DNA from 3 places in the Streptomyces sp. 12E genome. Region 2 is predicted to be linked to each of the others. Evidence: riboswitches for the same ligand, from Rfam matches in the RefSeq annotation. Region 2 holds a riboswitch; each other region holds the start of a gene.
What was found. A riboswitch is a leader RNA that binds a small molecule or an ion and turns the genes downstream of it on or off. The one in region 2 is predicted to bind cobalamin.

Region 1 (6,738 bases), 1.3 Mb from region 2:
AAGACGCTGACCGAGCAGACCCGGGTGGACAACGCCCGCTTCTTCGGCGGCGACGTCGACCAGGTCCCGCACCACGTCATCACCCAGGGCATCGGCACCATCCTGGAGGCCCGGCACCTGGTCCTGCTGGCCACCGGCGAGGGCAAGGCGGACGCGGTCGCCGCGACCGTCGAGGGGCCGGTGGCGGCGGTGTGCCCGGCGTCCGCGCTGCAGCTGCACCCGCACGCCACGGTGGTCGTCGACGAGGCCGCCGCCGCCAAGCTGAAGCTCGCCGACTACTTCCGCCACACCTACGCGAACAAGCCGGACTGGCAGGGCATCTGAGCGCCCCTCCGTGGTCTGGACCATCCCTCGTCCCAGGGGTATACAAAGGGGATCACGGAGCGTGCGGGGCGCACCCCCGCCCCGAGCCGTGCCACGATGTCAGCCGTGGCCGACGGTGATGTCGGTCGTTTCGGCACTCGAAGCCGGGAAGGCAGAGCATGAGCACCGACGTCAGCAGTGCGGAGAACGCGGGTGGGACCACGGTCCGTACGGCGCGTGTGCCCAAGTACTACCGGCTGAAGAAGCACCTGCTCGACATGACCGAGACGGCGCCGCCCGGCACGCCGGTCCCACCCGAGCGCACCCTGGCGGCGGAGTTCGACACCTCCCGCACCACCGTGCGCCAGGCGCTCCAGGAGCTGGTGGTCGAGGGGCGCCTCGAGCGCATCCAGGGCAAGGGCACCTTCGTCGCGAAGCCCAAGGTCTCCCAGGCGCTCCAGCTCACGTCGTACACCGAGGACATGCGCGCCCAGGGTCTGGAGCCCACCTCGCAGCTGCTGGACCTCGGCTACATCACCGCCGACGACCGGCTCGCCGGGCTGCTCGACATCACGGCCGGCGGGCGGGTGCTGCGCATCGAGCGGCTGCGCATGGCCAACGGCGAGCCGATGGCCATCGAGACCACCCATCTGAGCGCCAAGCGTTTCCCCGCGCTGCGCCGCAGCCTGACGAAGTACACCTCCCTCTACACCGCCCTCGCCGAGGTGTACGACGTCCATCTCGCGGAGGCCGAGGAGACCATCGAGACGTCCCTGGCCACCCCGCGCGAGGCCGGTCTGCTCGGCACTGACGTCGGCCTGCCGATGCTGATGCTGTCCCGGCACTCGCGGGACCGCGGCGGACAGCCGGTGGAGTGGGTGCGGTCGGTGTACCGGGGCGACCGGTACAAGTTCGTCGCCCGTCTGAAGCGCCCGCAGGAGTGACGCCGACGGCTCCCGTGCCGGGGGGCCGAGCCGCCTTTGAAGCGCCCCGCGAACCCCGGTGAAACGGGCGGTCGGCGAGGTTTTCGCCGCTGCCGCCCCTCGGTCGGGCCGCTTGTCGGGCACCGCTCCGCCGACGAGGGGTTACGGCCGCACCGCACCCTGACCTAGATTTCCCTGCGCACCACCGCCGGTGATCAGTGAGGGGACGGGAGCCGTCTGATGTCACAAACCCCAGAAACCAGAGGAGGGCAGGTGGTGACGCCCGTCCGCGTCGTCATCGCCCTCTGTCTCGTCGCACCGTTCGTGGCCATGCTGTGGGTCGGTTCGTACGCCAAGACCGACCCCGTCGTCATCGGCATTCCGTTCTTCTACTGGTATCAGATGCTGTGGGTGCTCCTCTCCACCGCGCTGACGATGGTCGCGTACAAGCTCTGGCAGCGTGACCAGCGCGCCCGCTCGGCCTCGAAGGGCGGTGCGTCGAAGTGAACGACGGCGTGAACGGCGTGGCACTCGCCGTCTTCATCTTCTTCTTCGTGCTGGTCACGGCCATGGGATTCATGGCCGCACGCTGGCGCAAGGCCGAGAACGAGCACAGCCTCGACGAGTGGGGACTGGGCGGGCGGTCCTTCGGGACCTGGGTCACCTGGTTCCTGCTCGGCGGCGACCTGTACACCGCGTACACCTTCGTGGCCGTGCCAGCGGCGATCTACGCGGCGGGCGCGGCCGGCTTCTTCGCGGTGCCGTACACGATCCTGGTGTACCCGCTGATCTTCACCTTCCTGCCCCGGCTGTGGTCGGTGTCGCACCGGCACGGCTATGTGACGACGTCCGACTTCGTGTGCGGCCGGTTCGACTCCAAGGGGCTGTCGCTGGCCGTCGCGGTCACCGGCATCCTGGCCACGATGCCGTACATCGCGCTCCAACTGGTCGGCATCCAGGCCGTGCTGGACGTGATGGGCGTCGGCGGCGGCGAGGACACCAACTGGTTCGTCAAGGACCTGCCGCTGCTGATCGCCTTCGGTGTGCTGGCGGCGTACACGTACTCCTCGGGTCTGCGGGCGCCCGCGCTGATCGCGTTCGTCAAGGACACGCTGATCTACCTCGTGATCGCGGTGGCGATCATCTACATCCCGATCAAGCTGGGCGGCTTCGACGAGATCTTCGCCTCCGCGAGCGAGGCGTACAGCCAGACCAACCCGGCCACGGGCGCCCCGCGCGGGGCGCTGGTACCGGGCGAGGCGGGCCAGTGGACGTACGCCACGCTGGCGCTCGGCTCGGCGCTCGCGCTGTTCATGTACCCGCACTCGATCACCGCGACGCTGTCCTCGCGCAGCCGTGAGGTGATCCGCCGCAACACCACGATCCTGCCGCTGTACTCCCTGATGCTGGGCCTGCTGGCGCTGCTCGGCTTCATGGCGATCGCGGCCGGGGTCAACGTCAGCAACGGCCAGCTGGCGATCCCGCAGCTGTTCGAGAACATGTTCCCCGACTGGTTCGCGGGCGTGGCCTTCGCGGCGATCGGCATCGGCGCGCTGGTGCCGGCGGCGATCATGTCGATCGCGGCGGCGAACCTCTTCACCCGCAACATCTACAAGGACTTCATCAAGCCGGACGCGACACCGAAGCAGGAGACCCAGGTCTCCAAGACCGTGTCCCTGCTGGTGAAGGTGGGCGCGCTGGCCTTCGTCCTGACCATGGACAAGACGGTCGCCATCAACTTCCAGCTGCTGGGCGGCATCTGGATCCTGCAGACCTTCCCGGCGCTGGTGGGCGGTCTGTTCACCCGCTGGTTCCACCGCTGGGCGCTGATCGGCGGCTGGGCGGTCGGCATGGTCTACGGCACGGTCGCCGCGTACGGGGTGGCCTCGCCGACGCAGAAGCACTTCGGCGGGTCGTCGAAGGAGATCCCGGGCATCGGCGAGATCGGTTACATCGGCCTCACCGCGTTCGTGCTCAACGTCCTGGTCACGGTCGTGCTGACCTTCGTCATGCGGGCCCTCAAGGCGCCCGAGGGCGTCGACCGGACCAAGCCGGAGGACTACACGGCGGACGCGGGCGACCCCGGCGTCCAGGCGGAGCTTCCGCCGGCCACGGCGGGCAGCGCCCACTGACGCGACGGGTACGACGACGGGCCGCCGGGAAAACCGGCGGCCCGTCGTCGTACCCGTCCGGCACACTCCGCTCATGGACATCGTCATCCGGCCGGTGGAACCCGGCGAGCACGAAGAGCTCGGTGAGATCACCGCCCAGGCCTATCTGCTGGACGGACTGCTGGACTTCGGGGGGAGCGACCCCTACCTCGGGGAGCTGCGGGACGTGGGGAAGCGGGCGGCCGCCGCCGAGGTGCTGGTCGCCGTGGCGAACGGGACGGTGCTGGGCGGAGTGACCTTCGTGCCGGGTCCCGGCCCGATGGCCGACATGGCGCGGCCGGGCGAGGCGGAGATCCGGATGCTCGCGGTCGCCCGTGCGGGGCGGGGGCGGGGCGCCGGGGAGGCCCTGGTGCGCGCCTGTGTGGACCGGGCGCGGGCCGTCGAGGGGTGCGGACGGGTCGTGCTGTCGACCCAGCGCACCATGCGTGCCGCCCACCGCGTCTACGAGCGGCTCGGTTTCACCCGCTCCCCGGAGCGCGACTGGAACCCCCTGCCGGAGCTGGACGACATCACCCTCCTCGCTTACGAGTTGACGCTCTGACACCTCCGCGACACAACATATGGGGTTGTCGGCGGCGCCTGACACAAGATGTATGCTCATGCTCGCTGTCGTCGCAGGGGAATCCGGTGTGAATCCGGAACTGTCCCGCAACGGTGTACCCATGCCCGCCCTCGCCGAGGTGCGCGCACGGGCGTCAGTCCGAGGACCTGCCGACAGTGCGCCCGGCCGTCCGGTCCGGGTGCCTGGACGTCCGGGCCTCGCGGAATGGGCCGGTGGACGCGACGCCGTGTGCGCTCGTGTGCTGCCCCCTGCCCTCCTCGAGGCCCCGTGCCGAGCGAGGGAGAGCCCCACGTGACCATCGCGCCAGCCGATCCGGCCTCAGCGACCGACGTGACCGAGGAGAGCGGCGGCCCCGGTGCCGCGCTGCTGCGGACCCTGACCGAGCTGACCGCCGACCTGCCGGACGCCGACCCCGGCCGGGTCGCCGCCGCCGCGCTGCGCGGCCGGTCCGCCTCCGCCGACGCGGCGGAGCTGCGGGAGCTGGCCACCGAGGCGGCGGCCGGGCTCATCTCCGAGGACCCGGCCTACTCCCGGCTCGCCGCCCGGCTGCTCACCGTCTCCATCCGCGCCGAGGCCGCCTCACAGGGCGTCACCTCGTTCACCGAGTCGGTCGCGACCGGGCACCGCGAGGGCCTGATCGCCGACCGGACCGCCGGGTTCGTCCGGCTGCACGCCGTCCGCCTGGACGCGCTGATCGACCCCGGGGCCGACGACCGCTTCGGTTACTTCGGCCTGCGCACCCTGCACAGCCGCTACCTGCTGCGGCACCCGGTCACCCGCAAGGTCGTCGAGACGCCCCAGCACTTCCTGCTGCGGGTCGCCGCCGGACTCGCCGAGGACGACAGCGCGCGCTCCCTGGACGAGGTCACCGCGCTCTACGGGCTGATGAGTCGTCTGGACTACCTGCCCTCCTCCCCCACGTTGTTCAACTCCGGCACGCGGCACCCGCAGATGTCGTCCTGCTACCTCCTCGACTCCCCCAAGGACGAGCTGGACTCGATCTACGACCGCTACCACCAGGTCGCCCGCCTCTCCAAGCACGCCGGCGGCATCGGCCTGTCCTACTCCCGCGTCCGCGCCCGGGGTTCGCTGATCCGCGGCACCAACGGGCACTCCAACGGCATCGTCCCGTTCCTGAAGACGCTCGACGCCTCGGTCGCCGCCGTGAACCAGGGCGGGCGGCGCAAGGGGGCGGCGGCGGTCTACCTGGAGACCTGGCACTCCGACATCGAGGAGTTCCTGGAGCTGCGCGACAACACCGGCGAGGACGCCCGCCGCACGCACAACCTGAACCTCGCGCACTGGGTGCCGGACGAGTTCATGCGCCGGGTGGACGCCGACGGGCGGTGGTCGCTGTTCTCCCCGGCGGACGTGCCCGGACTGGTCGACCTGTGGGGCGAGGAGTTCGACGCTGCGTACCGGGCCGCCGAGGCGGCGGGCCTGGCGAAGAAGACCCTCCCGGCCCGCGAGCTGTACGGCCGCATGATGCGCACCCTCGCGCAGACCGGCAACGGCTGGATGACCTTCAAGGACGCCGCCAACCGCACGGCGAACCAGACGGCCGAGCCGGGTCACGTCATCCACTCCTCGAACCTGTGCACCGAGATCCTGGAGGTCACCGACGACGGGGAGACGGCGGTCTGCAACCTGGGGTCGGTCAACCTCGGCGCCTTCGTGGCGGACGGGGACGTCGACTGGGAGCGCCTCGACGAGACGGTGCGCACGGCCGTGACGTTCCTCGACCGGGTCGTCGACATCAACTTCTACCCGACCGAGCAGGCGGGCCGTTCCAACGCCAAGTGGCGCCCCGTCGGTCTCGGCGTCATGGGCCTGCAGGACGTCTTCTTCAAGCTGCGGCTGCCCTTCGACTCCCCGGAGGCGAAGGCCCTGTCCACGAGGATCGCCGAGCGGATCATGCTCGCCGCGTACGAGACCTCCGCCGACCTCGCCGAGCGCTGCGGCCCGTTCCCGGCCTGGGAGAGGACCCGTACCGCCCGGGGCGTGCTGCACCCCGACCACTACGACGTCGAGCTCACCTGGCCGGAGCGCTGGGCGGCGCTGCGCACGCGGATCGCCTCCGTCGGGATGCGCAACTCGCTGCTCCTCGCGGTCGCGCCCACCGCCACCATCGCGTCGATCGCGGGCGTGTACGAGTGCATCGAGCCGCAGGTGTCCAACCTGTTCAAGCGCGAGACGCTGTCCGGCGAGTTCCTCCAGGTCAACTCGTACCTGGTGGACGACCTGAAGCGGCTCGGCGTGTGGGACGCCCGCACCCGTGAGGCACTGCGCGAAGCCAACGGCTCCGTGCAGGGCCTCGCGTGGATCCCCGAGGACGTGCGGCGGCTGTACCGCACCGCCTGGGAGATCCCGCAGCGCGGTCTGATCGACATGGCCGCCGCCCGCACTCCGTACCTCGACCAGGCCCAGTCGCTGAACCTGTTCCTGGAGACGCCGACCATCGGCAAGCTCTCCTCGATGTACGCGTACGCCTGGAGACAGGGCCTGAAGACCACGTACTACCTGCGCTCCCGCCCGGCGACCCGGATCGCCCGCGCGGCGGCCCGGACCACCGTCCCCGTCCGGCAGGCGGCCGACCCCGATGCCGTCGCCTGCTCCCTGGAAAACCCCGAGTCCTGCGAGGCCTGCCAGTGATGACCAGCGAAACCAAGAACCTGCTCGACCCGGGCTTCGAGCTGACCCTGCGCCCCATGCGCTACCCCGACTTCTACGAGCGCTACCGGGACGCCATCAAGAACACCTGGCACGTGGAGGAGGTGGA
Region 2 (6,738 bases):
TCGAGCCAGCGCTCCAGCGATGTCCGCTGCGGGCCCGGAAAAGCGACGGGAAAGGCGGTGATCTCCTCCCGGAAGTGCGGCTCCGGTGACATGAGCCGACTGGAGACGCCCAGCAGCCGGGTGCGGCCGTCCCAGGTGAGCGTCTCGGCGCTGTACACCGGGCCGCTGAAATAGGGCTCGGCGAACAACCGTCCTTTCAGGTCCCGACCGGACGCCTCCGCCAGCGCCGCGTCGAGTTCGCCCTCGTCCCGGACCAGCCACACGTTCTGGCTTCCGGTGCCCGCCGTGTCCTTGAGCACGAGCGGCAGTCCCGCCTCCTTGAGCAGCAGTCCGCGTGCCTCGCGGTCCGGCTCGGCGTTCTCGACGGCCCTTCCGCGGGTGAGACCCGCGTCGTGCAGTCTGTTGCGTACGGCGGCCTTGTCCCGGGTCAGTCGCAGGACGGCTGGATCGAGACCGGGCAGGCCGAGGCGTTCGGTGAGGGCGGCGCCGGTGAGAGTCCAGGTGTCGGTGGAACTGATCAGGCCGCGCAGCCCCGGGGTGCGCCGGAGCAGATCGGCGGTTCGTTCCACGTCGAAGGTGTCGGTCACGACGACGTCGAGGGCGCCGGCGGGCAGCCGGTCCAGTTCGTAGGCGTAGTAGGCGGGGGCCCGGGTGAGGAGCAGCAGGCGCTCGCCGAGCCGGTCGGCGGCGCGGACCAGACGGCCGAGGCCGAAGGTCAGTGACTCCAGGCAGGCCACGGTCATGCCGCCTGCTCCTTCCAGCGGGCCGGACGGGGAGTGCGTTGCCACGTCATCCTCGACCAGGGCATGGCCATCTCCTCCGGAGTGCGGACCTCGAGGGGTTTCAGCGCGGCCGGGTCCAGGGCCTCGGCGTGCCGGGCGAACACGCGCTCCACGTAACGGTGTCCGGTGTCGGCCCCTACCACCAGGTGCAGTCGGTCGGGGTGACGGCGGGCCTCGTACGTCGCCGTCAGGTAGCCGGCGCCGGTGGACAGCCCGGCGAACACCGCGTGTTCGCGCAGCAGGGCGACCGCGCCGGACATGGCGTGGGTGAAGTCCAGCCAGTGCACGGTGTCGTAGAGGTGGTGGCGGACGTTGTCGAAGACGATCGACGAGCCGATGCCGGCGATGATCGCCTCGGGATCGTGATGGTCCTGGCTGCCGAAGGTGACGCTGCCGAAGGGCTGGACGCCGACCAGGCGCACCGAGGGGTCCGCAACGCGCAGGTGTTCCACGATGCCGCCGGTCGAAGCTCCGGAACCCACCCCGCCGACGACGGTCAGCGGTACGGCCGGGAACTCCGCCGCGATCCGGTCGGCGACCTCTCGGTAGCCGAGGTAGTGGACGTCGTCGTGGTACTGGCGCATCCAGTGGTGGCCAGGGCGCTCGGCGAGTATCTCGCGCACCCGCCGCACCCTCAGTTCCTGGTCGAGCTTGAGGTTCCGCGACGGTCTGACCTGTTCCACCGTGGCGCCGAGGATCTCCAGTTGAGCGAGGGTGGTGGCGTCGACGGTGGTGGACGCGACGATGTGGCACCGCATGCCGTACCGGTGGCAGGCCAGGGCGAGGGCGTAGGCGTAGATGCCGCTGGAGCTGTCGATCAGGGTCTGTCCCGGACGGACCGTGCCCCGCTCCAGCAGACGACGGACGGCGGCCAGAGCCGAGTAGATCTTCATCGACTCGAACCGCAGCAGGACCAGGCCGTCGGTGAGCCGGACGAGGTCCGGGACTTTGAGGGCGTCGGCGATGTGGGGGTGGATCACCCGTAGCCTCCTTGGGCGAAGGTGCACTGGTGGCCGAGCGAGTGGAAGAACGCGGAGAGTTCGGACTTGACCTCGGCCCGTGGGCGTGAGGCGAAGAGATAGCCGGCCAGGCAGCCGGTGTGGGCGACGAAGACGCCGTCGGCGCCGAACCGCTCACGATGGGCCTGCAGGCTGCCGAAGGTCGCCTTGGGCAGCACCTCCTGGGACAACGCGGCGCTGGTCGTCGCGGCGCGGGCGACGGCGCCCGGGTCGCCCGAGTCGAAGCCCTTCAGCAGATCGGTCAGGCACCGCTGGTACTCCTCGCCGCGGCGCCGGTAGTGGTCCAGCAGCAGGGGAGTGACGGCGGCGGTGTCCACCGTGCCGGGTTCCGTGACGAAGGCGGCGTGGAAGCCGATGTCCGGGCCCAGTCGCCGTACCACCCGGTGCCGGCCGCTGAGGTACAGGGCGAACTCGTCGAGGAAGACGCTGTCGGCGCGCTCGATGCCCGCCAGGACGCCGAGGACCACGTCCGTGTCGTACGGCAGGGAGAAGACGCGGAACAGGCAGCGCAGCGTCGCCACGATGTCCGCCGTGGAACTGGCCATCCCCACGCCCACCGGCAGTTCGGAGTGGGTGTGCCAGTCGCCCGGTGGCAGGGTGAGGCCGTAGTGGTCGAGGAAGAGCCGAACCGCTGTCGCCGACTTCTCACCCAGTGCCGGCGGACGCGGCGAGCCGACCGTCGTCCTCGGTGTGAAGTACACCCAGGAGTGACGGTCCACGGGAAAGGACACCACCGCGATCTCAGGATCGGTGCCCGCTCGCAACGGGCCCTGGTACAGCTCGCCCAGAGTGCCGTGGCAGACACCGGACACCGTGCCGCCGGACACGCCCGGTTCCTGGAGGACACCCGCGACGGGTCCGGGCATGGTCGGCCCCGGTCCGTCGGACGACACGCCGACCCGGGGTCGGTACGGCCGACGCGAACAGGCTGGGTCCCGCACAGCATCCTCCTCCGTACCGGGCCTTGCACACCGACAGGGAAGGAAGCGCGGCCACACGCACGACGTAGGACCGCCCATACCGCCGACCCAGTCCACGAGGTCACGCGCACAGCCCGCGCGGGACACGGGCGCAGTGGCAGGTCTTCGGACTCGCGGGCACGTCCGCCGAAAGGGCGTACACCTACCGGCCGTCTCTTCCCCGGCCCTGACGCGGGCCCAGTGACATCGACGGCTTTCGTTCCCACTCACCGCTGCGGGACAGCCCCGGATTCGCACCGGGTTCCCTCTTGCGTCGCGCCACCGGGCGTCCGGGCGGACGGGAGGCGCGAACCGACTGCGTGTACCAGCGTAGAGGCGCTCGTATCCCTGCGACAGTGGGGCTTCGGCGGTTGTCTTGAATGTGGAGGGGAGGCAGAAACCAGGTGTGCCCCGTGCAGTTCTCGTGGTGGCTCTGGCCGGATAACGCCTCTGGGGATCGCTGCCTCCTCAGCCAGACTTGTCGTCTCACACCACATGCGCACCGTTGCTGCGGTGGCCCGCGCCCGGGAGGCCCCTGATGACGTCAGACGTGAGGCCGGACGAGGACGGGGCGGTGACCCCGCCCGGACGGCGACGGCCTCCCGGCGACCGCGTCGCGCTCCGCGGCGACCTGCGGTCCGCGCTGCCCGACGCCACCACGGCGGTGGTGGTCACGGCGCTGGTCTTCGCGCTCTTGTGGGCGCGCATGGAGTCGGGTGCTTCGGACACCGTCGCGGTCATGCCGTTCATGGACGATCCCGGCACCTACTGGATGTACCTGCTCAGCCAGGCGTTCGGCTGGTCGGGGCTGCTGTGGGCCTGGGGCACGGTCATGCTCGGTCTGCTGCTGTCGGGGCCGCGCCCCGCCCGGCTGCCGGTCTCCCGGCAGGTGCTGGAGCGCTGGCACCGCACCACGAGCCTGACGACCATGGCGCTGATGTTCGCGCACGCGCTGATGTTCGCGGCGGAACTCGTGCGCTACGAGACGAAGGTGGACTGGGCCGAGCGGCTGTGGGTGGCCTTCGCCGACAGCTTCGTTCCCGGCTGGTACGACTCCGGAACCGGAAGGGTCGCCATCCCGATCGGCCAGGGCGCCCTGTACCTGGCGATTCCGCTGGGGCTGCTGTTCTACGTCCGGCACCGCATCGGAGCGAACACCTGGCGGCGGCTGCACCGGTTCGTGATCGTCGTCTACGTGCTGAGCGTGTGGCACACCCTGCTGTACGGAACCAACGTCTGGTACGGACAGTGGCCGCGCACCGTGCTGTGGCTGCTGCAACTGCCGGTCGCGGTACTGCTGTTGACGCGCCTGCTGAGACCGGCCCGGCGGGCCGAACGGCTGGGCTCCCCCGGCGGGGGAGCGGCCCGGCCGGGATGGTGGGTGCGGGCGGCGGGGCGGGTCGCCGTCGCAGCCGTCGTCGTCGGGATCGTCGTCGTGGTGGTGTCCGGCCGCGACGGCGGACGGGACCGTCCGGCCCATCCGCCCGCGACGGCCCCCCACGCCCAGGAGACGGACTGACGGCCGGCACCGGGCGGGCTGGCGGGACGGACGGCACGTCCGCGCGCTCAGGTCCCGGTACGGGTGTTTGCCTGCCTGGACGTCTGCGACCAGGCAGGCGTCGTCGTCCGGGAGTTCACGGCAACGAGGTGGAGCCGGGCGTCGAACGCGGGACCGGCCGCACCGCCGTGCGCGGTGAGCCGGCAGGGGTCCCGGCGGCATCGGCCCGGCCACGTCCGCTGGAGTGGTGTACCGGCGGCCACCCGGTATGACAGAGTCCGGCTACTCCCGCATCCGCAAGATCTCCGGCACCGCGGTCGCCGTCGTCGGCTCCGAGGACCTGACCCTTCAGGGCAGTGTGACAGGAACGCTCGCGTTCCCCGACACCGACGACGGAAGGCCGGCGGATCCCTCGACCGGGCGACGGACCGGGTCATGAAGGGGGGCGGCCACCGGCCGCCCCACAAGAAGGGCCCCGGCTCCGTCCACCACAAGGTGCGCAAGTACCTGTCGCGCAACTGAGCCCAGCAAGGAAGGTCGGAAGATCACCGTGGCCGATCCGCAGATGGTCCACCTGCTCTGGCACGTACACCACCACGCGCCGGAAGGAACGGAAGCCGAGCACTTCAAGGCTCCCGACGACTTCTGGGCCGATGAGGAGGCAGGGGACGACGTGAAACTGCTCGGCACCTACTCGAGCCGAGACGCCGCACGGGCCCGGATCCGACGAGCCCGCCGGCTCCCGGGCTTCAGCGACGAACCGGACTGCTTCTACGTGGAGGAGTTCGCCATGGACAAGGACGAGTGGACCGAGGGGTACGTGGACGGGTGACGCTACCGGGCCGGTGGCATGCGCCGGATGTCGCGCATGCCACCGGCCCGTTTCCCCATGGGGCACATCAAAGGGCGTGACGAGGCGGGTCAGAAGAGGTCGAGCCGGGCGGACTCGGTCGCTCCCAGCATGCGGCACTCCCCTGTTTCCCCGTCGACGCTGACGTAGCCCGTGCCGACGGCCATGTCCCGCAGTTCCCCGGTACGGAGGTGAGCGATTGATTGGCAGTCGAAGTAGAAGGTGCTTCCCACCCGGGCGCGCTCTCCCTCGACAAGCGCGAAGGCCATGCCCTCGTGGCTGACCTTCTCGTCCAGGAACTTCTTGGCCAGTCTGGTCGCCTCTTCCATGTCCAGCATCAGTCTGTCCTCAGGAGGGGAAGTTTCGCCATGGTGAGAGATCGGCATGCCCCGGTCGACCATCCGGGAACACCACGTCCCCCTTGGTGTTCACCGCGTTGAAGACACGGGCTCGCCGCCCCTTCCGGCCCCTCACGATACCTCGGGCGCCATCTCCCCCTTCTTGATCTCGTTGACGATGCCCGAGACGGTGGACGCTTTGAATTGCCGTCCGCCGTACAACGCTTCGACGGGTGCTGTGGAGACCCTCCCTGAGGCCTCCGGGCGCCGAGGAGGGGGCCCTCGGCCAGCAGACGGTCGACTGCCACCGCACAGGCGCGGCAGTTCGTCTCACCGCGTTGGGGGTTCACCAGTGCTCTCAGCTGCTCCGTGACCGGGGTCCTGTAGAGGATGCCTCCGTATCCCCTGGTCACGCCGCCGCCTCCAGGGCCGAACCTCAGGTTCCCGCCATTGACGACCGTCGCGGCATCGGGGGCCACAGCCGTCCGACGCCACCCGGTCAGTCCGCCGATTCCCACGAGCGCCCACGGCGGCACCGCCGTCCCGGGCGGCTCCCGGTGCCGGGCGGGGGCGCACCGGCGGGCATCGTTCACGTCCTGCGCAAGGGCGTGGCCTGGTGCGACGCGCCAAGGGAAGCAGTGGGCCGGTCCGGGGTGACGGCCTGGCGCCGACTGCGGGACTGGACCGTGGCCGGAGTCCGGCCGTGCCTGCATTCAGCCCTGCTGACCGAGGTGCGCCGCGCCGACCTGCTGGAACTGGACGACTGCTCCATGGACGGATCGCACGTCCAGGCCCTCGAAGGGGAAACCGCGTCGGCCCCTCTCCGGTGAGGTGGTCGGGGGAGTGCCCGCCGCCCCGGCGGGCTGCCGGTCGCCTGTGCGGGCGGCGGGAGTCCCGGATCAGTAGCCGTAGATCATCTTGTAGGCGACTTCGGGGAGGAACTGGCCGGCCGTGGAGCCGGTTCCGACACCGCAGTTGCCGTCGGACTCGCCCGGGGTCTTGATCCACAGGAGCATCTCGGCGCCTCCGCCCCTCTGGGTGGGCGTACCGATGCGGCGGCCGGAGGGGTTGCACCACTGGCCGTTGGAGCCGTTGCCGTTGCGGCTGGTGTCCACGACGAACGGCTTGGTGTAGCCGTAGCGGGCGGCCAGTTCGTTGTTGACGGCGTTGCCGTAGGCGGTGTTCTCGGCGGTGGTGACGTAGTTGGAGACGTTGAGCGAGAAGCCGTGGGCCTGTCGGAGGCCGGCTTCGTGGAGGCGCCGGGCCATGGTCGCCGCGTCGGCCCAGCGCGG
Region 3 (6,738 bases), 4.4 Mb from region 2:
AGGCCCGGGACGGAGGAGGCGGTCAGCCAGAGGCGGCACATCCATTCCAGCTGGGCCGTGCGGTCGTAGGCCTGGGCGAGGGTCGCGCCGTGGGCGACGGTGCCGTGGTTCCGCAGGAGGCAACCGGTGCGGCCGTCGAGGGCGCGGAGCATGTTCTCGGCCAGTTCGTCCGTGCCGTACGTCGCGTAGCGGGCGACCCGGACGGGCCCGCCGAGTGCCGCCGCCATGTAGTGGATCAGCGGCAGCTCGTCGACGAGCGTGGAGACCGCCGTCGCGTGCACGGCGTGCGTGTGCACGACGGCGCGCGCGCCGGTCGTGCGGTACACCGCGAGATGCACGGGCAGCTCGCTGGTGGGGACGAGCGAGCCGAGGACCTGCCGGCCGGCGAGGTCGACGCCCGTCACGTCGTCCGGCGTCAGCCGGTCGTACGGCACCCCCGACGGCGTGACCAGGACGGTCCCGCCGATCCGCACCGAGACGTTGCCGGAGGTGCCGACGACGAGTCCGTCGGCGACGGTCCGGCGCGCGGTCCCGACGAGTTCCGTCCAGGCGCGCGCCTCCTCCTCGCTCATGTCCCGGGCGTCCCCCGCCTCCCGCACGTCCCCTCGCCGTTCAGCCATGCCGTGATCCTGCCAGGCGGCCCCCCGTCACCGCGGCACCGCCATCCGGCGGAGCGCCCACCCCCTCTTACGGTCACCACGATGCCCGTTCCAGTTCATCTTCCGTTCACCCTGGTTACCTACATTCGACCAGCCAATGACCTCGAACGATTGCCTGGGTAAATGGAAAGCTTCTCGCTGATCCTCGCGATTGTGGTGGTAACCGCACTCGCGTTCGATTTCACGAACGGTTTCCACGACACCGCGAACGCGATGGCAACGACCATTTCGACCGGTGCGATGAGGCCCAAGGCTGCGGTGGCCATGTCCGCCGTCCTGAACCTCGTCGGTGCTTTTCTCTCGGTGGAGGTCGCCAACACGATCTCCAAAGGACTCGTCGACGAGTCCGGCATCCGTCCCGAGGTCATCTTCGCCGCCTTGGTCGGCGCGATCCTCTGGAACCTCCTGACCTGGCTGGTCGGTCTGCCGTCCAGCTCCTCGCACGCCCTCATGGGCGGTCTGATCGGCGCCACCGTCGCCTCCGCCGGCCTCGGCGCGGTGCACGGCGACGTGCTGGTCACCAAGGTCCTGATCCCCGCGATCGCCGCCCCGCTGGTGGCCGGACTCGCCGCGATGTTCGCGACCCGGCTGACCTACCGCCTGGGACGGGGGGCCGACAGCAAGGCCTCCGAGAAGGGCTACCGCGCCGGGCAGATCGCCTCCGCGGGCCTGGTCTCCCTGGCCCACGGCACCAACGACGCCCAGAAGACGATGGGCATCATCACCCTCGCCCTGGTCGCCGGCGGCGCCGTCGCCCCCGACTCCGACCCGCCGCTGTGGGTCATCCTCTCCGCGGGCATCGCCATCGCGCTCGGCACCTACCTCGGCGGCTGGCGCATCATCCGCACCATGGGCAAGGGCCTGACCGACCTCCAGCCGCAGCAGGGCTTCGCCGCCCAGACCAGCGCCGCGACGGTCATCCTGGCCTCCTCGCACCTCGGCTTCTCCCTCTCCACCACGCATTCCGTTTCCGGTTCCGTGATGGGCGCGGGCCTGGGCCGCAAGGGCGGTGTCGTCCGCTGGTCGACGGCCACCCGGATGTTCGTCGCCTGGGGCCTGACGCTGCCCGCGGCGGCCCTGGTCGCGGCGCTCGCCGAGTGGATCTGCGGCTTCGGCAGCTGGGGCACCGCCCTCGTGGCCGTCTTCCTGGTCGCCTCCAGCGCGGCGATCTGGAAGATCTCCCGGCGCGAGGTCGTCGACCACACCAACGTCAACGACCACGAGGCACCGGAGGCGGAGCCGTCCGGCGTGGTGACGCAGGCGATGGCCGCGGTGACCCCGCCCCCGGCGGGCACCGTGCCCGACGACCTCTCGGCCACCATCCCGGCGCCGGCGCCCGCCGATCCGGCGGCCCCGTCGGCCACGACCACCGTCTGACCGCGGCCCGGCAGATCCGGTACGAAGGAAGAAGAGCACCGTGAAGATCGACTGGGCGGCCCTCGGCTCCGTCTTCGGCGTCAGCCTCGTGGTCACCGTGGCCCTGGTGGGCCTGTTCACCCTCGGCATCAACGGCCTGTCCCGCCGCGAGCGGTCCGCCGCCCAGGGCCGGTCCGCGGCCCTGGCGGTCAGCGGCGCCTACGCCTGCTTCGCGGCGTGCGCGGCGGCGGTGGGATACGGCATCTACCTGATCATGGCCTGATCACAGGCCGCACCCGTCCGGGCGGGCGGTGCGGGAGCCCCGGCTCCCGCACCGCCCGCCCGCGTGTACGCGTCCCCGCCCGGGGTTCACCCGCCGGAGCCCCTCTGTGGGCCTCAGCACACTTCAGCCTCGCAGGTCAACGGCAAGTTGACGGCTCTTCCGGGACCGTGGTGGACTGCCTCAGCCACTACGGCGGCAGGAGAGGAAGCCGGTGCGATTCCGGCGCGGTCCCGCCACTGTCACCGGGGTGAACACCCCGGGAGCCAGGAACTCTCACCGCCGGTCTCGTCGAACCAGGGCGCGGACACCCTGAGTGAGGACATAACGCCATGCGCGGCTGCCTGCCGAGGTCGATCAGCGACACCCCGCCCCGCTTCGGGGCCGCTCCCTCCGGTTCCGTCACCGGCTGACCCATGGGTGCCGATCGCGTGTTCGCGTACGGCGCCGCCGCCGGCCTCCTCGGCGACCTGCTGCTCGGCGATCCCCGCCGGGGACATCCGGTCGCCGCTTTCGGGCGGGCCGCGGCTGCCGTGGAACGGGTGCTGTGGCGGGACGACCGGGGCCGGGGCGCGGTGCACACCGCCGTGTGCGTCGGCGGGGCCGTCGCGCTGGGGAGCCTGGCCGCACGCCTCGTGCGCTCCTCCCCCGCCGCCTCCGTCGCCCTGACCGGTGTCGCCACCTGGGCCGTCGTCGGCGGGACCTCGCTGGCCCGGGAGGCCCGCACCATCGGACGGGCGCTGGAGGCCGGGGACGTCGAGGCGGCCCGGGCACGGCTGCCGCACCTGTGCGGCCGGGACCCGCAGGCCCTGGACGCCGACGGGATCGCCCGCGCGGTGGTCGAGTCCGTCGCCGAGAACACCTCCGACGCCGTGGTGGGCGCGCTGGTGTGGGGCGCCGTCGCCGGGGTGCCGGGACTGCTCGGGTTCCGGGCCGTCAACACGCTGGACGCGATGGTCGGCCACAAGTCCCCCCGTTACCGCCGCTACGGCTGGGCCTCCGCCCGCCTCGACGACGTCGCCGGGTGGCCGGGGGCGCGGCTGACCGCCGTGCTCGCCGCGCTCGCGGGGCCGGATCCGCGCGGGGCCGTGCGGGCGTGGCGCGCGGACGCGGCGAAGCACCCGAGCCCCAACGCCGGGCCCGTCGAGGCGTCCTTCGCGGGCGCGCTCGGCGTACGGCTCGGCGGGACCCTCTCCTACGGCGGGCGGGTCGAACACCGGCCCGTCCTGGGCGGCGGCGGGCGTGCCGTGGCCGTGTCCGACATCGACCGGGCGGTACGGCTCTCACGACGGGTCGGCTGGCTCGCGCTCGGGGCCGGCGTCGCCGTACGGAGCGTCATGAAGGGACGTGCGTCATGAGCGGTGGAGGGCTGCTGGTCGCCGGGACCACCTCGGACGCCGGCAAGAGCGTGGTGACCGCCGGGATCTGCCGGTGGCTGGTGCGACGCGGCGTGAAGGTCGCGCCGTTCAAGGCGCAGAACATGTCGCTGAACTCGTTCGTGACGCGGGAGGGCGCCGAGATCGGGCGGGCACAGGCCATGCAGGCCCAGGCCTGCCGGATCGAGCCGACCGCGCTGATGAACCCGGTGCTGCTCAAGCCGGGCGGCGAGCGGTCCAGCCAGGTGGTGCTGCTGGGCAGGCCGGTCGGCGAGATGAGCGCGCGCGGCTACCACGGCGGGCGGCAGCAACGGCTCCTCGGCACGGTGCTGGACTGTCTGGAGCGGTTGCGGGGCACGTATGACGCGGTGATCTGTGAGGGGGCCGGCAGCCCGGCCGAGATCAATCTGCGGCGCACCGACATCGTGAACATGGGGATCGCCCGGAACGCCGGGCTGCCGGTCCTCGTGGTCGGCGACATCGACCGGGGCGGCGTCTTCGCCTCCTTCTTCGGCACCGTCGCACTGCTCTCCCCCGAGGACCAGGAGCTGGTCGCCGGGTTCCTGGTGAACAAGTTCCGGGGTGATGTGTCGCTCCTGGAACCCGGTCTCGACATGCTGCACGGTCTGACCGGGCGGCGGACGTACGGCGTGCTGCCGTTCCGGCACGGGCTCGGCATCGACGAGGAGGACGGACTGAGGGTGTCGCTGCGCGGCGCCGTGCGGGAGTCCGCGGTGGCCGCGCCGGTCGGTGAGGACGTGCTGCGGGTCGCCGTGTGCGCGGTGCCGCTGATGTCCAACTTCACGGACGTGGACGCGCTCGCCGCCGAACCGGGTGTCGTGGTGCGGTTCGTGGACCGGCCCGAGGAGCTCGCCGACGCCGACCTCGTGGTCGTACCGGGCACCCGCGGGACCGTGCGGGCGCTGCGGTGGCTGCGGGAGCGCGGGCTGGCGGACGCGCTGAGGCGGCGGGCGGCCGAGGGACGGCCCGTGCTGGGGATCTGCGGGGGCTTCCAGATCCTCGGCGAACACATCGAGGACGAGGTCGAGAGCCGCGCGGGGCACGTCGACGGGCTCGGCGTCCTGCCCGTGCGGGTGCGGTTCGCCCGCGAGAAGACGCTCACCCGGCCCGCCGGCCGGGCCCTCGGGGAACCCGTCGAGGGGTACGAGATCCATCACGGGGTCGCCGAAGTCCTCGGAGGCGAAGCCTTCCTGGACGGCTGCCGGGTCGGGCAGACCTGGGGAACGCACTGGCACGGCTCGCTGGAGTCGGACGGTTTCCGGCGGGCCTTCCTGCGCGAGGTGGCCGCCGCCGCGGGCCGCCGCTTCGTACCGGCCCCCGACACCTCGTTCGCCGCGCTGCGCGAGGAGCAGCTCGACCGGCTCGGCGACCTGATCGAACAGCACGCGGACACGGACGCGCTGTGGCGGCTCATCGAGTCCGGCGCGCCACAAGGACTGCCCTTCATTCCACCGGGAGCGCCCGCATGAGCACTGTGTTGTTGTTGTCGACCGCCGACACGGACCTGTTGGCGGCCCGTGCCTCCGGCGCCTCCTACCGGATCGGCAACCCGACCCGCGTGGACGTGGCGGACGAGCTGCCCGCGCTGCTGGACGGGGCGGACCTCGCCGTCGTACGGCTGCTGGGCGGCAAGCGCGCCTGGGAGGACGGGCTCGCCGCGCTGAGAGCGTCCGGGATCCCGGCGGTGCTGCTCGGCGGGGAGACCGTGCCGGACGCGGAGCTCATGGCCGAGTCGACGGTGCCGGCCGGTGTGGTGGCGCAGGCGCTGCGGTACCTCGTCGAGGGCGGCCCGGAGAACCTGACCGAGCTGGCCCGGTTCCTGTCGGACACCGTGCTGCTGACCGGCGAGGGCTTCGAGGAGCCGCGGAAGATGCCGGAGTACGGCGTCCACGGCGAGCGCGCCCTGGAACAGGGCCGCCCGACGGTCGGCGTGCTCTTCTACCGCGCCCACGAACTGAGCGGCAACACCGCCTTCGTGGACACGCTGTGCGACGCGATCGAGGCGCGGGGCGCCAACGCCCTGCCCGTGTACTGCGGTTCGCTGCGCGGCGCCGACCCGGAGCTGTACGGGCTGCTGGCGAAGGCCGACACCCTGGTCGCCACCGTGCTCGCGGCCGGCGGCACGCACGCCTCGCAGGCGTCGGCGGGCGGTGACGAGGAGGCCTGGGACGTCGGGGCGCTCGCCGACCTGGACGTGCCGGTGCTGCAGGGGCTCTGCCTCACCTCCTCGCGCGCCGCGTGGGAGGAGTCCGACGCCGCCCTGTCCCCCATGGACGCGGCGATGCAGGTCGCCATCCCCGAGTTCGACGGCCGGCTGATCACCGTCCCGTTCTCCTTCAAGGAGCAGGGCCCCGACGACGTCCCGGTGTACGTCGCCGACCCGGAGCGGGCCGCGCGGGTGGCCGGGATCGCCGTGCGGCACGCCCGGCTGGGGCACAAGCCGAACGCCGAGAAGAAGCTCGCGCTCGTCTTCACCGCGTACCCGACGAAGCACTCGCGCGTCGGCAACGCGGTGGGGCTCGACACCCCCGCCTCGGCGGTGCGGGTGCTGGACGCGCTGCGGGAGGCGGGCTATTCCCTGACCGAATATCCGGACAACGGGGACGAGTTGATCCACCGGCTGATCGAGGCCGGCGGCCACGACGTCGAGTGGCTGACCGAGGAGCAGCTGGCCGCCGCGCCCGCGCGGGTGCCGCTGGCGGACTACCGGGCCTGGTTCGAGAAGCTGGACCCGGAGCTGCGGGACGGGATGCGTCAGGCGTGGGGCGAGCCTCCGGGCTCGCTGTACGTCGACGGCGAGGACATCGTGCTCGCGTCGCTGCGGTTCGGGAACGTCGTCGTCATGATCCAGCCGCCGCGCGGCTTCGGGGAGAACCCGATCGCGATCTACCACGACCCCGACATGCCGCCCTCGCACCACTACATGGCGTCCTACCGCTGGCTGGAGAACAGTTTCGGCGCCGACGCGATCGTGCACATGGGCAAGCACGGCACGATGGAGTGGCTGCCGGGCAAGGGGCTGGGCCTGAGCGCGGGGTGCGCGCCG

Region 1: linked by a shared signal. The riboswitch ahead of ACZ8ZB_RS22745 (ribonucleoside-diphosphate reductase subunit alpha) and the one ahead of ACZ8ZB_RS28160 (GHMP family kinase ATP-binding protein) in region 2 are both predicted to bind cobalamin.
Region 3: linked by a shared signal. The riboswitch ahead of ACZ8ZB_RS07970 (cobalamin biosynthesis protein) and the one ahead of ACZ8ZB_RS28160 (GHMP family kinase ATP-binding protein) in region 2 are both predicted to bind cobalamin.

What each region holds. Positions count from the first base shown of each region.
Region 1 covers NZ_JBVNCJ010000001.1:4,878,056-4,884,793, reverse strand. The annotation lists gene nagB (glucosamine-6-phosphate deaminase) at 1-324, shown strand, start outside; gene ACZ8ZB_RS22765 (GntR family transcriptional regulator) at 483-1,247, shown strand; gene ACZ8ZB_RS22760 (DUF3311 domain-containing protein) at 1,467-1,733, shown strand; gene mctP (monocarboxylate uptake permease MctP) at 1,730-3,358, shown strand; gene ACZ8ZB_RS22750 (GNAT family N-acetyltransferase) at 3,432-3,938, shown strand; cobalamin riboswitch at 3,951-4,127, shown strand; gene ACZ8ZB_RS22745 (ribonucleoside-diphosphate reductase subunit alpha) at 4,251-6,611, shown strand; gene ACZ8ZB_RS22740 (ribonucleotide-diphosphate reductase subunit beta) at 6,611-6,738, shown strand, end outside.
Region 2 covers NZ_JBVNCJ010000001.1:6,133,035-6,139,772, forward strand. The annotation lists gene ACZ8ZB_RS28150 (ATP-grasp domain-containing protein) at 1-743, opposite strand, end outside; gene ACZ8ZB_RS28155 (cysteine synthase family protein) at 740-1,762, opposite strand; gene ACZ8ZB_RS28160 (GHMP family kinase ATP-binding protein) at 1,759-2,667, opposite strand; cobalamin riboswitch at 2,862-3,092, opposite strand; gene ACZ8ZB_RS28165 (ferric reductase-like transmembrane domain-containing protein) at 3,299-4,279, shown strand; gene ACZ8ZB_RS28170 (hypothetical protein) at 4,527-4,697, shown strand; gene ACZ8ZB_RS28175 (DUF7336 domain-containing protein) at 4,809-5,090, shown strand; gene ACZ8ZB_RS28180 (hypothetical protein) at 5,180-5,446, opposite strand; gene ACZ8ZB_RS28185 (hypothetical protein) at 6,085-6,276, shown strand; gene ACZ8ZB_RS28190 (glycoside hydrolase family 6 protein) at 6,346-6,738, opposite strand, start outside.
Region 3 covers NZ_JBVNCJ010000001.1:1,684,598-1,691,335, forward strand. The annotation lists gene ACZ8ZB_RS07955 (class II aldolase/adducin family protein) at 1-620, opposite strand, end outside; gene ACZ8ZB_RS07960 (inorganic phosphate transporter) at 783-2,036, shown strand; gene ACZ8ZB_RS07965 (hypothetical protein) at 2,077-2,298, shown strand; cobalamin riboswitch at 2,453-2,590, shown strand; gene ACZ8ZB_RS07970 (cobalamin biosynthesis protein) at 2,712-3,653, shown strand; gene ACZ8ZB_RS07975 (cobyric acid synthase) at 3,650-5,161, shown strand; gene cobN (cobaltochelatase subunit CobN) at 5,158-6,738, shown strand, end outside.